4 regions of the Lysinibacillus sp. S1 genome follow, and region 4 is predicted to be linked to each of the others. Evidence: riboswitches for the same ligand, from Rfam matches in the RefSeq annotation. Region 4 holds a riboswitch; each other region holds the start of a gene.
The links. A riboswitch is a leader RNA that binds a small molecule or an ion and turns the genes downstream of it on or off. The one in region 4 is predicted to bind S-adenosylmethionine.
Positions count from the first base shown of each region.

Region 1: another riboswitch for S-adenosylmethionine. It lies ahead of ACHZEU_RS05570 (YezD family protein); the one in region 4 lies ahead of metK (methionine adenosyltransferase).
Region 2: another riboswitch for S-adenosylmethionine. It lies ahead of ACHZEU_RS18485 (methionine ABC transporter ATP-binding protein); the one in region 4 lies ahead of metK (methionine adenosyltransferase).
Region 3: another riboswitch for S-adenosylmethionine. It lies ahead of ACHZEU_RS16460 (bifunctional homocysteine S-methyltransferase/methylenetetrahydrofolate reductase); the one in region 4 lies ahead of metK (methionine adenosyltransferase).

Region 1 is NZ_CP173154.1:1,036,407-1,040,623, reverse strand. It holds gene ACHZEU_RS05585 (phosphopantothenoylcysteine decarboxylase) at 1-450, shown strand, start outside; gene ACHZEU_RS05580 (TetR/AcrR family transcriptional regulator) at 554-1,156, shown strand; gene ACHZEU_RS05575 (DUF418 domain-containing protein) at 1,140-2,234, shown strand; SAM riboswitch class I at 2,405-2,500, shown strand; gene ACHZEU_RS05570 (YezD family protein) at 2,571-2,726, shown strand; gene ACHZEU_RS05565 (flavin reductase family protein) at 2,817-3,302, opposite strand; gene ACHZEU_RS05560 (VOC family protein) at 3,452-4,217, shown strand, end outside.
Region 2 is NZ_CP173154.1:3,709,442-3,713,658, reverse strand. It holds gene ACHZEU_RS18495 (MetQ/NlpA family ABC transporter substrate-binding protein) at 1-380, opposite strand, end outside; gene ACHZEU_RS18490 (methionine ABC transporter permease) at 449-1,117, opposite strand; gene ACHZEU_RS18485 (methionine ABC transporter ATP-binding protein) at 1,107-2,135, opposite strand; SAM riboswitch class I at 2,218-2,321, opposite strand; gene ACHZEU_RS18480 (thioredoxin family protein) at 2,378-2,689, opposite strand; gene ACHZEU_RS18475 (hypothetical protein) at 2,704-3,045, opposite strand; gene gcvH (glycine cleavage system protein GcvH) at 3,137-3,517, opposite strand; gene ACHZEU_RS18465 (arsenate reductase family protein) at 3,599-3,955, opposite strand; gene ACHZEU_RS18460 (acyl-CoA dehydrogenase family protein) at 4,140-4,217, opposite strand, start outside.
Region 3 is NZ_CP173154.1:3,305,995-3,310,211, forward strand. It holds gene ACHZEU_RS16450 (globin-coupled sensor protein) at 1-497, shown strand, start outside; gene ACHZEU_RS16455 (protoporphyrinogen oxidase) at 737-2,131, shown strand; SAM riboswitch class I at 2,231-2,331, shown strand; gene ACHZEU_RS16460 (bifunctional homocysteine S-methyltransferase/methylenetetrahydrofolate reductase) at 2,421-4,217, shown strand, end outside.
Region 4 is NZ_CP173154.1:3,853,606-3,857,822, forward strand. It holds gene pckA (phosphoenolpyruvate carboxykinase (ATP)) at 1-936, opposite strand, end outside; SAM riboswitch class I at 1,326-1,444, shown strand; gene metK (methionine adenosyltransferase) at 1,703-2,899, shown strand; gene ACHZEU_RS19355 (gamma carbonic anhydrase family protein) at 3,079-3,591, opposite strand; gene ACHZEU_RS19360 (alpha/beta hydrolase) at 3,725-4,217, shown strand, end outside.

The DNA.
Region 1 (4,217 bases), 1.9 Mb from region 4:
GATTTAGGACAAAAGGTGCGTCATGCAGTTCAACAACAACATGTCGATATCGTCATTATGGCGGCTGCGGGCTCTGATTGGGTCATTGACAAAGTATATGATCAATCAGGTAATTTAATGGAGGAAACGGGGAAAATGCCTTCTGACGAACCACCTATTATTCATTTTAAAAAAGCACCAAAAGTATTAGGTCAAATTAAGGGATGGCAACCGAATGTAACGTTAGTAGGCTTTAAGCTCGAAGCAACGAATGATGAGGAATTCTTGTTAGCTCGTGCCAGACTGCGTATGGAAACAGCCAATGCACAATTTATGGTAGCAAATAGCTCTCAGTCTTTATATGGGGGGGATGAACCTCATTGGATTGTACCTGCCGATGGACAGCCTCTTAAAGTAATGGGCAAGCAAAAAACAGCAGAAGCTTTAATGATGTATTTACAAAATCAATAAATGTGAACTGTGTAGAGAAATATTTCTACACAGTTTTTTCTTGTCTAAAAGGTTAGCATCCTATAATATTTACTTAACGGTCGGTAAAAAAAGGAGGGTAATAATGGGAAATAAAGAACAAACTTTTCACAAAATTATAGAAATTGCTTATGGGATGTTTGCGGAAAATGGATTTGAAAAAACAAGCTTAGCAATGATTGCTACAGAGGTCGGTATTTCAAAACCAGCCATTTACTATTATTTTCAATCAAAGGATCAATTAATCGCTTTCATATTTGATGAATTGTATAAAGAAATTCAACATGATGTCGCTGTGGATTATAAAGAGCTTTCTTCTGCTAATTTTAAGGAGGAATTACTTAAGCTAGGCTATAAATCTATTGAGGCACAGGACAAGGACCCTTATTTTAATAAAATATTTAATCAATATGTACTATTAGCGGCCCGCGATGAAAACTATAAAAGACAATTAGTAGAGCTAGAAACCAGTTTTTTAACGAGCTTTGTTGCTATCCTACGATATGGCGTACAGCTAGGGGTGCTAGAGGATACTCCCCATATAGAAGCGAAGGCACAAATGCTAGCCCTCGTCTATGATAATATCGGTAATTTCATGTTAACAGGCAACCAATTGAACTATAGGGCTATTTGGAAGGAGGCTGTACATAGCGTTATCCAAGGGGGCAAAGATGACAAAAAGAAATGATGATCGGCGCATTGAAGGTCTTGATTTTGCAAGAGCTCTCGCCATGCTTGGCATGTTCATTGTCAATTTTGGCGTCATAACAGATTCTACAACGAATGGTTCAACATGGTTAATTGCCTTCCAACATCTTTTCGAGGGACGTGCTTCGGCCGTATTTGTTATGCTAGCAGGAATAGGGACAGCCTTAATGACTCGTCAGGCTAGAGAGAGTAAGGACCCAATCCTTCTTCGTCAAAATCGACTTACTTTGTGGAAGAGGGCGCTTTTGTTATTTACGATAGGGATAATATTATATGCAATCGGCTGGACAGGAGATATCTTACATTATTATGGCGTGTATATGTTTGTTGCTGCTTGGTTGATTGCCCAATCCAAGAAAATGATGATCTTCATAATCGGTGCCATCCTTATCCTTTCACAATGGCTTCAAATTCAATTTAGTTACCTTGCTGGTTGGCATCCAACATATGTGCTACTAGAGTATCTTGATTTTTGGACACCAGCAGGATTTATAAGAAATTTGATGTTTAATGGCTATCATCCACTATTCCCCTGGATTTGCTTCTTTCTGATAGGTATGGTAATGGGCACATTAGATTTAACAAATCATACATTAAGAAAAAACTTACTGGTGATAGGTTTATTGTTAGTCATCATGACTGAGACTTGTTCAACGTTATTCATTAAGATGACAACCATTCATTTATTAGATGTAGAGAGTGCATTGTATTTATTTGATACAGGACCGATTCCACCGAATATGATGTATGTCCTATCTAATTCGGCTTCGGCTATTGTTATCATTGTTGGCTCCATCTATCTTGTAGAGACATGTAAAAATAAAGTTATTCAATCTTTCATATTAACAGGACAAATGTCTTTAACGCATTATGTTGGCCATGTTGTTATAGGCATTGGAATACTAATTATTTGCCAAAAGCTGGAGAACCAAACACTTGCTTTTTCCATGCTGTATGCCTGCTGTTATTTTTTAGGATGTGTCGTTGTTTCTGTATGGTGGAGGACTAAACATCATCGAGGCCCACTTGAATTCATGATGAGGAAATGGAGCTTGTAATAAATTAATGGATTGCCATCTATTTCTCACTGACTAGGCATAAAATACTTTAGGTTTAGGGAGTCTTTTAATCTAAACGACATATTGCATAGTATTCAACTAGGTTTTCTAATATTTTGTATTGACATTCCTATAGCAGAATTATAGAATTATTTTCAAGAAACGCAGTACTCTTATCAAGAGAGGTGGAGGGACTTGGCCCAATGAAGCCTCGGCAACCGAACAACAGGTGCCAAATCCAACAGATGGTGTCTGAGAGATAGGAGGGGCTATCAATCAGTTTGATGCGTTGGCCTCTTTATGAACAATTAGGATAAAAAAGAAGGGGTGTATCGTATGGCTCAGTCAGTAAAAGTAGATGATAAGAAACTAGAGGCAATTGCGAAGGCGATTCAAAATCTTGAATTTGGTGAAGTGCATATTACGATTCAAGATGGTGTGATTGTGCAAATTAATAGGCTTGAAAAGCAGAGATTTCCGCAGAAAAAATAACAATGATTTCAGTAGAACTTATGTCAAACGGCCACCTATAAGCATGAAGGATTTCCTGTGCTTACAAGTGGCCCTTTTTTTGTGTAAAGACTAGCTATAAAAGCTTTTTGGTATGGGACCGATATGACGGCGATGATAAAGCAAAGGCTCTTTTTGAGCATTTGTAATGTCTACGACCTGCCCAATAAAAATGGTATGGTCGCCAGCATCGATTTGCTGAAATGTTTTACATTGTAAATTAGCTGCTGTATCATGTAAAATCGGTAGTCCTAAAGAGGAAGTTGACCATTTTGCTTGTGCAAAGCGATCAGGGATTTTACTGGCAAATAGTGTACATAAATGCTCTTGATCACTCGCTAAAATATTGACCGCAAAATTTGGCGCAGTCGTGAAATAAGGATGGAGCTGAGATTTTTTATCGAGTGACCACAAAATAAGGAGCGGGTCGATTGAAACAGATGCAAAGGAATTGACGGTTAAGCCAATCGGTTTTGTGTCATGACATGTCGTGACAACTGTTACGCCTGTAGGATAATTACCTAATGCCAATTTAAAAGCAGCTACTAKATCTGTCATTCAAATCACCTCTTTATGAAATTAGTGAARGGAGTTTGTAGGTAAACGAAACTTTTTTTCATATCCTACTAGTAACTCCTTTTCTTGAGTAAATTTTAAACTAATCAAACATACAGGTAAAGGTAATGGGGAAAGAAAGGGGAATGGCCATGACTTTATATTTTGATCATTTGGTTCATCAAGTGGAATCACCAGAAAATATAAAGGTTTTCTTCAATAAACGAAATGTCCATACAGTGAATGGTGGGCAGCACACGATGTGGGGGACTTATAATACGTTAAGCTACTTTGGCTTAAGCTATATTGAACAAATTGCTATCTATGATCGTGATTTATTTGAGCAAGCGGCACAATACCCATATTCCCTACATTATACGTTTAAACGTGATCAAGAGCGCCAGGGATTTTCTCGAATTGCTCTGCGCACAAAAAATATTGAGGAAGAGGGTCGACGCTTGCGAGCATTGGGCTATGAAGTATATGGACCAGATGCATGTAGCAGAACAAGACCAGATGGCACTGTGGTAGAATGGAAGCTACTGCATTTTGGTAAGCCAGATCTGCCAATTGATTTTCCATTTTTGATTGAATGGGCGGAGGAAGATGAAGAGCGTTTGGTTCAATTAAAGGCAAGTGGTGCCATTGATGTCAAACAGGCTATAACGATGGAATCCGTCCAATTCTACGTCAAGGACATGCAGGCAACAGTTAAGCTGTGGCAAGAGGTGTTACAGCTACCHGTGCVTACGCAATATGAGCAGTATKWGTCACTACAGCTACCGAATATGCGTTTAGATTTCTATGAGGAAGAGAGCGCGATGACAATGACACTTGGTCATGTCAAAGAGGGACCATTTGGTGTGACATTAAAGGATCCTAAACGAACAAAGGAAACTTTAGTTTGCCCTGGTGCTT
Region 2 (4,217 bases), 140 kb from region 4:
TAAATACCGATTGGTTCAATATGAACGCCACCTGCATTAACGAAATCATAGCCATTGTCTTTAATTTGTAGCTCTAAGTAAGGAATGTGCTGGAAATAGTTTGCATCAAGTGTTTTTGAGTCTAAATCTTGGTTTGGTAGAACATAATCTGTATACGTTTCAATTTTAAGGTCTATGCCTTCTTTAGCTAAGATCGGTTTTGCTTTTTCTAAAATAACTGCGTGTGGTGTATTAGAAGCACCTACTTTTAATGTTACGTTTTCTTTGCTATCTGTTTGATCGCCAGATGCTGATTTTTCATCTTCTTTTTTATCTGTACCGCAAGCTGCTAATGCTAGTACAAGTATTGATAAAAATAATCCTGCTAATAACTTTTTCATTTATGACACTCCCTTGTATTTGTTTTAAATATGTTAGCGGTAAAAACCGGAATAACCTCATTTTCGTGCTAGCGTTTATCAATTTTTTCAGTAATTAAATCACCAATCCATTGAATAATAAATACGACTACTAAGATCAAAATAGTTGCCATTAATGTCACATCTTGGCGATTTCGCTGGAAGCCGTCTAAGAAAGCTAAGTTACCAAGACCACCTGCACCAATAATTCCTGCCATCGCTGTATAACCTACAAGAGCAACAGCCGTTACAGTGATACCAGAAATCAAAGCTGGTAATGATTCCGGAACCAATACTTTCCAAATAATTGTAGAAGTTTTTGCTCCCATTGAACGGGCTGCTTCAATCACACCTTTATCAATTTCACGTAACGCAATTAATACCATACGAGCATAAAACGGTGCTGCACCGATAATTAAAGCAGGTAATGCCGCATTGGCACCGCGAATTGTACCTAGTAAAAACTTCGTAAATGGAATTAATAAAATAATTAATACGATAAATGGAATGGAACGGAAAATATTAACGAGTGATCCTGTTAAAAAGTTAACGATTTTATTTGCCCATAACTGATTGGGGCTAGTTAGAAATAGAACAATACCAATGACTAACCCAAGAATAAATGTCACAACCGTTGATATAGCTGTCATGTATAAAGTTTCATACGTAGCTTGCCACATATTTTCCCAGTCTACATTCGGAAAGAGATTAGTTAGCATTTTCAATCACCTCCGTCTGTACTTCCACTGTATTTAAATAACGAAGGGCTTCAGTGACATTTGTCTGAGAGCCATCAATTTGCACAATCAATGTACCATATGCACCATTTTTTGTTTGTGAAATATTTCCGTGAACAATACTTACTTCTACATCAAATTGTTTCACAAGATGTGAGATGACAGGCTGTTCTGTTTTTTCACCAACAAAAATCAATTTGACAAGTTGTCCAGTTGGATAGTTTGTTTTAATTTGTGCTACCGTATCTTGTGTTTCCTTAGTGTCGGTAATTTGAGATACAAACTTCTTAGTAATAGCCGCCTGTGGGGCTTGGAAGACTTGTAATACCTCACCACGTTCCACAATTTCGCCTGCCTCCATCACCGCTACACGATGACAAATTTTGCGGATGACATGCATTTCGTGGTTCATCAGGACGATTGTTAAGCCTAAGCGTTCATTTATATCTACGAGTAAATCAAGAATTGCATCCGTTGTTTCAGGGTCGAGTGCGGATGTCGCCTCATCACATAGTAAAACCTCTGGATTATTCGCTAATGCACGTACAATTCGTACGCGCTGCTTTTGTCCCCCGGAAAGCTGGGATGGATATGCGTTATCGCGCCCTTCTAAGCGTACAAGGGCAATTAATTCCTTCACACGCGCTTCACGTTGGGCCTTTGGGAAGCCTGCGATTTCTAAAGGGAATGCAATATTTTCGGCAACTGTTCTTGACCAAAGTAAATTAAAATGCTGGAAAATCATACTTACCTTTTGTCTAGCTGCTCTAAGCTTTTGCCCTTTTATCGATGAAAATTCTTGATTGTTCACCGTTACTGTTCCTGCTGTCGGTTTCTCTAAACCGTTTAATAAACGAATCATGGTACTTTTACCAGCACCACTATAGCCGATAATGCCAAAAATTTCACCTTTATTAATAGTAAGGTTGACGTCTTTGACTGCCGTTAATTCGCCATTTGCTGTTTTGTATTTCTTTGTAATATTTTGAAGCTGGATCATAGCGAATACTCCTTTTCTCATATAGAAAACCCCTTCACTCACAGACAAGTAGAAGGGGTCACGTATGATACGTTAAACCGTTCTCTCATCTTTCAAAGAAAAATCTTTGGGTGATTTGGCACCTTTTCACATTGTGATGGTTGCCGGGCTTCATAGGGCACTTCCCTCCGCCACTCTTCATAAGAGTTCGATATATTTAATGTTTTAATAATATATTTGATACTTTACCACGCTAGTAAAGTTCAGTCAATTGATTTTTTTAACAATTCATATAAAAATGGTACGGATTGAAAAGCATAAATCTTTTCTGTCACTTTTCCGCCATCACTGATGAGTAGACAGGGAACACTTTCAATTTGATGCTCATAAGCTATGTGTTCCAAAAAGTTGATATTTGCTTTACCCATTTGTAGCTGTGGCAGTAATTGCTCAATAATGGACATCATTTTAGATGCCACTGCACACGTTCCACACATCGGTGTATATAAATAAAATGCAGTTTTCTCTCCCGACTGTTTAGCCGCTTCCCACTGCTCTATTGACCATTCTTCCATTTACTCACGCAACCTTACAAAATATATTCATTATGGATTGAAAAATGTGCACGCAGTAAAATCATTGCTAGCACTTTTCTTGGTGTCGTTTCTACTTCCTTGTATGTTGGCATTGTGCGCAGATGCTCAGCCTCTGGATAATGTCTGTCCATTAATGCACGTAGCTTATCACCAGAAGTATCTGCATCAAAAAAAGTAAATAGCTCACAGCCCTCATAGGGATCCAGTAGTTCTTCTAATTGATGCACACCAATTGTACCATTCGTACATAGTATTGTAACATTCTCATTCAAAATAGGCTCAATTTGTAGCTTATCTGAGCGCCCTTCTACTATCAAGCATTTTCCCTCGAACATTACGCCACCTCCATTTAGAGATCCCCACTTATAAGTCATTATATAACAAAAAACGCCGGTAGTTTCCGACGTTTTTCGATTATGGCTTGTCTTATTCAGCGATCATTTCTTCGTATTGCTCTGCTGTCATTAGTTTCTCAACTTCTGATGCGTCAGCAGGCTCAACAACGATCATCCATGCTTTTTCATATGGTGATTCATTAACGAATTCTGGGCTATCTTCTAAATCTGCATTTACTTCAACTACAGTACCTGAGATTGGTGCATATAATTCAGAAACAGTTTTTACTGATTCTACGCTACCGAATGGATCATCTGTTTTGATTTCGTCGCCAACTTGTGGAAGCTCAACGAATACGATATCTCCTAATTCAGATTGTGCGAAGTGAGTAATACCAATACGTACTTTTCCATCTTCTACTTTTACCCATTCATGTTCTTCAGAGTATCGTAAGTCTTTAGGTGTGCTCATGCAAAAAACCCCTCCATAAATATGTAATATATTCACTTTCAGTGTGCCATACTTCTCCTATAAATACAAGGTTTAATACGGTTATTTCCAAGCTTGCTCAAAATCTACTTCTTTAAAACCTAAAGTAACTTTTTTTCCATCTGTCACGATGGGACGTTTAATTAACATGCCATCTGAAGCAAGTAGCTCAAGCTGCTCATCCTCCGTCATTTCTGCTAACTTGTCCTTTAAACCAAGCTCACGATATTTCATGCCTGAGGTATTAAAAAATTTCTTCAAAGGCTGTCCACTAGCTTGCCAAATAGCTGTTAATTCTTCTTTAGTGGGAGGTTGCTCTGCGATATGTACCTCTTCATAGGAAACCTCATGCTCATTTAACCACTTCTGTGCCTTTTTACATGTTGTACATTTCGGATAATGGAAAAATTGAATCGTCATTACAATGCTCCTCTTCTGTCTTTTTCTGTAGTATACCATCATAGTTGTTTTCAATGGTGAACTTCACTCTTTTTTGTAAGTTTATCCACCAGTTGTGCAAATTTATCCGCTCCTTTTACGATTATCCATCTCATATAAAAAAACCTAGCTATCTTTTGCAGATAGCTAGGTTAAATTTGCACTATTAAACAATATATTTTTCAGCATCAATTAATTTAACGGAAGCCTCACGCTTCTTCGCAATTAAATTATATGGATTATT
Region 3 (4,217 bases), 550 kb from region 4:
ATATAGAAGAAAATATTGAACAATTATCAGGTATGTCTAAGGAAATGGAAACAATTATGAGTGTTGTGACCAATATTGCGAATCAAACGAATCTATTGGCTTTAAATGCTGCAATTGAAGCAGCACGTGCTGGGGAAGCGGGAAAGGGCTTTAGCGTAGTGGCCGATGAAGTACGTAAATTATCAATTCAGACAAAAGAATCTGTTACAGCGGTGGCTTTGTTATTGAAAAAGACAGGTGAACGAACAGAGAAATTAGAGTATTCTTTGACCAACATTCAAGATGAAGTTGCAGCAGGTGAAGAAAATATGTTACAAACTGAAGGCCAATTTACGAGTATATTGGGAGCCATGACAGAAGCAAAAGATCAAAATGAGTGTATGGCAACAAAAATACAAGCAATTGTAGGTATATTAAGTGAATTAGGCACTTCATTTACTGAGGTAACAAATTCAGCTGAAAAATTAGCGAGCTTTGCGCAAAATTTAAAAGGATAGACTACTAACATTTACATTCTATTTTTCATATTTTTAGACGTAATAAACACTATAGTACCTATTTAAATGTTTGTTGTGAAGTTATCGCTATAGAGGATCAATTTTATAGAGGTTCAGAAAGTAAGAGCTATTTCACTGATGAAATAGCTCTATTTTTGCTAAATTTGTAAAGGGTTTAACGTAATTTTCAATGAAAAAGGATTATACTGTAGAAAGAATGAATAATAGGGGCGGTTATGATGAAAACAGTTGTTGTTTTAGGCGGCGGTATTACAGGACTATGTACAATGCATTATTTGCAACGTCAAGTGAAGGAACATAATTTAGATGTTCGTCTAGTGCTTATAGAAAAAAATACATATTTAGGAGGCAAATTATATTCAGCACATGAACAAGGTTTCATCATGGAAACGGGTGCTGATTCTATTGTAGCCCGTCATCAAGGCGTTATGGAACTCGTTCAGGAGCTTGATTTTGAGGCGGAATTAGTTTACAACGAAACAGGTATTTCTTATATTTATACGAATAATGAGTTACATGCTATTCCGGCAGATTCAACTTTCGGAATACCGATGAGTGTAGCATCCTTAGAGGAAAGTACACTTATTTCCGAGCAGGGAAAAAAAGAAGCGTTGAAGGATTTAACATTGCCAAACAATGGCTTCACAAAGGAAAGTTCGATTGGTGAATTTTTAACTTACTATTTAGGAGAGGAACTGGTGAAAAACCAAATTGCACCAGTCCTTGCAGGTGTTTATTCGGGAGATTTACATCAGCTTTCTATTGGCTCTACTTTACCGTATTTAATTGATTATAAGAATGATTTTGGAAGTATTATTAAAGGCTTTGATGCGAATCGTGAGCAATTTGTTAAAGCAGCGAACAAAAAATTTATATCCTTTAAAAATGGTTTATCTTCTTTAATTGATCGACTTGAACAAACCTTATCCGATGTAGAAATTATCAAGGGTGTTACTACACTAAATGTTCAAAAACAAGATAAGAACTACACAATTTCCTTAGCTAATGGTGAAATTATTGAGTCAGATTATGTCGTTTTAGCATTACCGAACGATACTGTACAAAATCTGCTACAGGATGAATCTTTAAACCGCTATTTTGACCAATTTACGACAGCGTCAGCGATTACTATCTATTTGGGTTTTGATGTGCCAGACGCTAAATTGCCAGCAGATGGAACGGGCTATATTGTTTCCCATAATTCAGACGTAACTTGTAATGCAGCAACTTGGACTAGTCGTAAATGGAAGCATACATCGAAAGAAAATAAATTACTTGTGCGACTCTTTTATAAGAGCATCAATCCAGCCTATGAGCAACTACGCGCCATGACGGATGAAGAATTAGCAGCAGTTGCTTTAGAAGATGTGAGAAAGAGCCTAGGAATAGAGGAGCAGCCAACCGTTGTGAATGTAACAAAATGGATTGATCAAATGCCTAAATATGATCTAGCACATCGTGAAGCATTACAAGGCTTACTACAAGAATTACATGAGAAATATCCTAATTTATCGATTGCAGGGTGCTCGTATTTTGGCGTAGGTATTGGTGCTTGCATTCAAAACGGGAAAAAAATTGGTGAAGAGCTTGCAAAGGAACTTGCCAATTTCTAAGGTTTTAAGTGGAAAAAAACTTTGTTATGTGAAATAGTCTTGACTCATTCGTCAGTAAACGATATGATTCTTTTAATTATTTAAAAAATTCATACTTAATTCTTATCAAGAGAAGCAGAGGGACTGGCCCATTGAAGCTTCAGCAACCAACTTTATTGTCAGGTGCTAAATCCAGAAGACCGTTGAGTCGAAGATGAGAAGGAACAACAATGATGAATCGTTAAAGCCTTCTTTTTTTATGAAAGAAGGCTTTTTATTATATAGAGACATAGGAAGAGAGGCTAATTTTATGGGATTGCTTGAAAGGTTAAAAACGCATGTTTTGACGGCAGACGGTGCAATAGGCACAGTGCTATATGGCTATGGATTGGAGTATTGCCATGAGGAAATGAATGTTCAGAGACCCGAGTTAATTGAAAAGATTCATAGAGAATATATTGCAGCTGGTGCTGACATCATTCAAACGAATACGTACGGTGCAAATGCCATTAAATTAGCTCGCTATGGATTAGAATCACGTGTCCAACAATTTAATGAAGCTGCTATCACCATCGCAAAACGAGCAGCGGCTGATGGCGGTCAATTTGTTTTAGGAACAATTGGTGGTATTCGGGGAATTCGTAAAAGTGATGCAACCTTGGATGAAATATTAGCAACTATTGAAGAACAAGCAAGCGTCTTACTTGCAGGGAATCCAGATGGCCTTTTACTTGAAACTTATTATGATTTTGAAGAATTAACAGCAACCTTAAAGATGCTACGAGAAAAAACAAAATTGCCGATTATTGCACAAGTTTCTATGCATGAGCCCGGTGTTCTACAAAATGGGATGTCTTTAAATAATGCTCTCCATGAGCTTGAAGCCCTAGGTGCTGATATTGTTGGTGTCAATTGTCGACTAGGTCCACACCATACAATTCAGGCATTTGAAGGTGTAGAACTTCCTAATAAGGCATTTATGTCGGCCTATCCAAATGCATCACTTCTGGACTTAGAGGATGGGCGTGTCGTTTATGAATCAGAAGCTGATTATTTTGGTCGAGCGGCTGTTGAATTGCGTGATCAAGGTGTACGTTTAATAGGGGGCTGCTGTGGTACAACACCCAAACATATTGCAGCAGCAAAGAAGTATTTAGAAGAGTTATCACCGGTTCAGGAGAAGCATGCGAAGCCTAAAAAGATTGAGATTGTTCGGGAAGCGGAGCCAACAAAGTATGAGCCTCTTCATGAAAAGGTTAAACGTGAACGCTCTGTCATAGTAGAGTTGGATACGCCTAGACATTTAGAGATTGATGGGTTCCTTGAAGGAGCAAAGCAATTATATGATGCAGGTGCAGATGTAGTTATGATGGCAGACAATTCATTGGCCTCTCCACGTATTAGCAATATTGCAATGGGCGCATTGTTGAAGAGCTCACATGGTGTACGCCCACTAACTCATATTACATGTCGAGACCGTAATTTAATTGGTCTACAATCTCATTTAATGGGGTTAAATGCTTTAGGTATTCATGATGTGTTGGCCGTTACGGGTGATCCAACGAAAGTAGGAGATTTCCCAGGTGCGACAAGTGTTTATGATGTATCTTCCATGGAGCTAATCCAATTAATTAAGCAATTAAATGAAGGGGTCTCTTTCTCAGGTAAGCCACTTCGTAAAAAAGCAAATTTCTCAGTTGCTGCTGCATTTAATCCAAACGTCCGTGTGTTAGATCGTGCTGTGACACGCTTGGAGAAGAAAATTGAGCATGGGGCAGACTACTTCATTTCTCAACCAGTATATACGATCGAGAAAATTGTAGAGATTTATGAGGCAACAAAGCATTTACAAGCTCCAATTTACATCGGTATTATGCCTGTTACGAGTTATAAAAGCGCTGAATTTTTACATCATGAAGTGCCAGGTATCAAATTATCTGAAGATGCCTTAACAAGAATGAAAGCATGTGGAGAAGATAAAGAAAGGGCAACATTGGAAGGGATTGCTATTGCCAAAGAATTAGTAGAAGTGGCTACGCAATATTTCAATGGGATTTACCTTATTACACCATTTTTACGTTACGATGTGACACTAGAGTTGATGAAA
Region 4 (4,217 bases):
ACCATCATCATAGTCACAAATACGAGTTTCTGGATCAACAGCTACGTTTTCTAATACAGAGCCGAAGCGGATTGCATTGTAGATTTCTGGTTCTTTTTCAGCAGAAAGGTTGATTGTTTTTGCATAGCAGCCACCCTCAATGTTGAATACACCATTATCAGACCAACCGTGTTCATCGTCACCGATTAACTTACGATCAGGATCAGCTGATAACGTCGTTTTACCAGTACCAGATAGACCGAAGAATAACGCTACATCGCCAGCTTCACCAACGTTTGCTGAGCAGTGCATTGAAAGAATACCTTGTTGTGGTAATAAGTAGTTCATGATACCAAAGATAGATTTTTTCATTTCACCAGCATATTCTGTACCACCAATTAAAATAATTTTCTTTTCAAGTGATACGATGATGAATGTTTCAGAAGCAGTACCATCAACCGCAGGATCTGCTTTAAAGTTAGGAGCTGAGATGACAGTGAAGTCAGCAACATGAGAAGCTAATTCATCTGCTGTTGGACGGATAAATAATTGATGAGCAAAAAGATTGTGCCATGCGTATTCATTGATAACTTGAATGCTTAATTGTGAGTCTTTGTCAGCACCTGCAAAGCCTTTGAATACGAATAACTCGTCACGTTCTTTTAAATATTTTATTACTTTTACATATAGGTTATCGAACACTTCAGAAGAAATCGGTTGGTTGACTTTACCCCAGTCAATTTGATCTTTTGTGCTTTCTTCTTCTACCGTATATTTATCTTTAGGTGAACGACCAGTGTATTTGCCAGTTTCTGCACGAACTGCGCCATCTACTGTTAACATTGCTTCACCACGAGATGTAGCTTTTTCTGCTAATTGTGGTACTGAAAGTTGAACATTAATGTTACCGCCGTTTAATAATTCCTTCAGTTCGTTTGCAATTTCTACTGAATTCATCGATTAAATACCATCCTTTTTTATAGTATTCCCTTGATTTAGAGGGATTTTTTCTTAATTTCAAAAATAGTATAACACAATTGCTTAAATAATCTATACTAATTAAGAAATTATTTTAGAGTTTTTACCGCTTTTCAAGAAGCTGACAAAAAATAATGTTTTTCGAGTAGAATACCATCAATCCTACTGTAATTAGGCACGAAAATTGAGCCACACATATGTTACCACAAGTAGCTAGGTATGTTGTAGGGATTAATTTGCTTCTATTTACATCATCATCCAAGTATGAAAAGTTTTTGTGTAATAAGTTCTTTCCTTTCTATACAGTAATACATAAGAAAATATTTGACAACGTTCGACCTTTTCAGTAACATGAGATTGAACGGATACTCTTATCCCGAGCTGGTGGAGGGTCAGGCCCTGTGAAACCCGGCAACCTGCATGAACTATTTCACGACATGCGWTRGKGSYRAMSWKATGCAAGGGAACATCCCTTGAACGATAAGAGTGAAAGGTTACGCAGTCATTATTCCTTTCCTCATGTAAAGTAACGTGAGAAAAGGATTTTTTTATTGTTAAAAATCAATGTAAAGGTAAGTATATGTAGTTCTTTCCTTATTATAATGACGGATCTTTCGAAATCCTCGTGTTAAAAGCAGCAGTAACGGCTTGAGAGTTCAATCCTTAGGAGCGGACTTGACATGGGTAATGAGTACCGTATTCATACACAACTACTTATTGTAAGAGTATTTAGGAGGAAAACCAAATGACAAACCGTCGACTGTTTACATCAGAGAGTGTAACAGAAGGACATCCAGATAAGATTTGTGACCAAATCTCGGATGCCATTTTAGATGCTATTTTAGCAGAAGATCCAAATGCACGTGTAGCGTGTGAAACAACTGTAACAACAGGATTAGTATTAGTAGCAGGAGAAATTACTACTTCTACTTATGTGGATATTAAAGGTATTGTTCGTGACACTGTAGCTGAAATTGGCTATACACGAGGTAAATATGGCTTTGATGCTGAGAACTTAGCGGTGCTTGTGGCAATTGGCGAACAATCACCTGATATTGCTCAAGGTGTTGATCAGGCATTAGAGGCACGTGAAGGCTCTATGACAGATGCTGATATAGAAGCAATTGGTGCTGGTGACCAAGGCTTAATGTTTGGCTATGCATGTAATGAAACACCAGAGCTAATGCCATTACCAATTAGCTTGGCACACAAATTAGCACGCCGTTTAACAGAAGTACGTAAATCAGGTGAACTTGCCTATTTACGTCCTGATGGTAAAACGCAAGTAACGATTGAATATGATGACAATAATGTACCGGTTCGCGTGGATACAATTGTTATTTCAACACAGCATGATGAAGAAGCAACACTTGAACAAATTCAAGCAGATTTAAAAGAATTTGTTATTGCACCAGTCGTACCGAGTGAATTATTAGATGCTAATACGAAATACTTCATCAATCCAACTGGCCGTTTTGTAATTGGTGGGCCAAAAGGTGATGCTGGATTAACAGGACGTAAAATCATTGTTGATACATACGGTGGTTATGCACGTCACGGTGGTGGTGCCTTCTCAGGTAAGGATGCAACCAAGGTAGACCGTTCGGCGGCATATGCAGCACGTTATGTAGCGAAAAACATCGTAGCAGCTGGCTTAGCAGAGCGTGCTGAAGTGCAACTTGCCTATGCGATTGGCGTTGCTCAGCCTGTTTCCATTGCTGTCGATACATTTGGCACAGGTAGAGTGAAAGAAAGCGAGATCGTTGAATGGGTACGCGAGCTATTCGATTTACGCCCAGCAGGTATCATTAAAATGCTTGATCTTCGTCGTCCAATTTATAAACAAACTGCTGCGTATGGACATTTTGGTCGTACAGATTTAAATGTACCATGGGAGCAAATTGATAGAGCAGACGCGCTACGAGAAAAAGCACGTTTATAAACTATTGAACTAAAGTAATGAAGTCATTAGAAAATTATTCTGATGTATTAATAAGCAAAGGGGCAACATTGCTCCTATTGTTCATCTCACTTAACGACCACAACAGGATTCGTGAACATATTCGGTACACGACAACGCGAGGGATTTTTTCGTTAGTATTGATTTTTTGTGTAGGTTATTTATTTCTGAAGTGATTTATAATATTGACCTTTTTCTGCGTATTCTCGTACGATGCGTTCCATATCCTCTTTATCTTCAGCATTTAATTCTCGGACAACTTTTGCTGGACGACCTAATGCTAAACTATTTGGAGGAATGACTTTACCAGGAGGTACTAGGCTTCCAGCTCCAATAAATGCACCTTCTCCAATCTCAGCTCCGTCTAAAATAATGGATCCCATACCAATTAAGGCATTTTTGCGAATTGTACAACTATGTAAAGTGACTTGGTGTCCAACTGTTACCTCATCTTCAATAATGAGCGGATATTTTGGGCTTTGGTGTAAACAGCAAAGATCCTGGATACTGACACGTTTACCAATAATCGTTGGGGAAACATCACCACGAATAACCGTATTAAACCAAATAGTTGTTTCGGCGCCAATTGTTACGTCGCCCGTAACAGTTGCGTAATCAGCAATGAAAACAGACGGATCGATCTTTGGCGTTTTATCTTTAAATGGATAAATCATGAAAATCGCCTCTTTTCTTTCTATAATGTAGTATTATCGTATCAAATACGCAACTTTATGGAAATATAAAATTAAAATGTGCTATTTATTTCGATATAATCAAAGTGTAATCATTTTTTAGGAGGACTATGTAATGTGGAAATGGGAAGCTGATGGACAAGCAAAAGCTGTGATTGCTATTCTTCATGGTGCTTATGAAAATCACCGTTGGTATGCATGGCTGATAGAGAAATTAAGATTAGAAGGCTTCCACATAGTCATGGGAGATTTACCGAATCATGGAGGTAATGCAAGGTTTGCTCGAGTCCATGATGAAGACTTCAAATTGTACAATAAGTATACAAGAAACCTGATTGAAAATGCTTTTTCATATAATTTACCAACCTTTGTAATAGGGCATGGACTAGGTGCAACATTAATCCTCCATACACTGCAAAAGAGACAATATGAATGTGCAGGCATTATTTTAACATCACCTTGGTTGCAACTAAAGCTATTACCAGGTAAATTAACAAATGCTTTAACAAGTCTAAGTGCGTTAACAGCCAATGTTAAGTTGACACATGATATTACATTAGAGAAATTAACGCGTAGTGTTGAAGGCAGAGAAGAAATGAAAGATGATG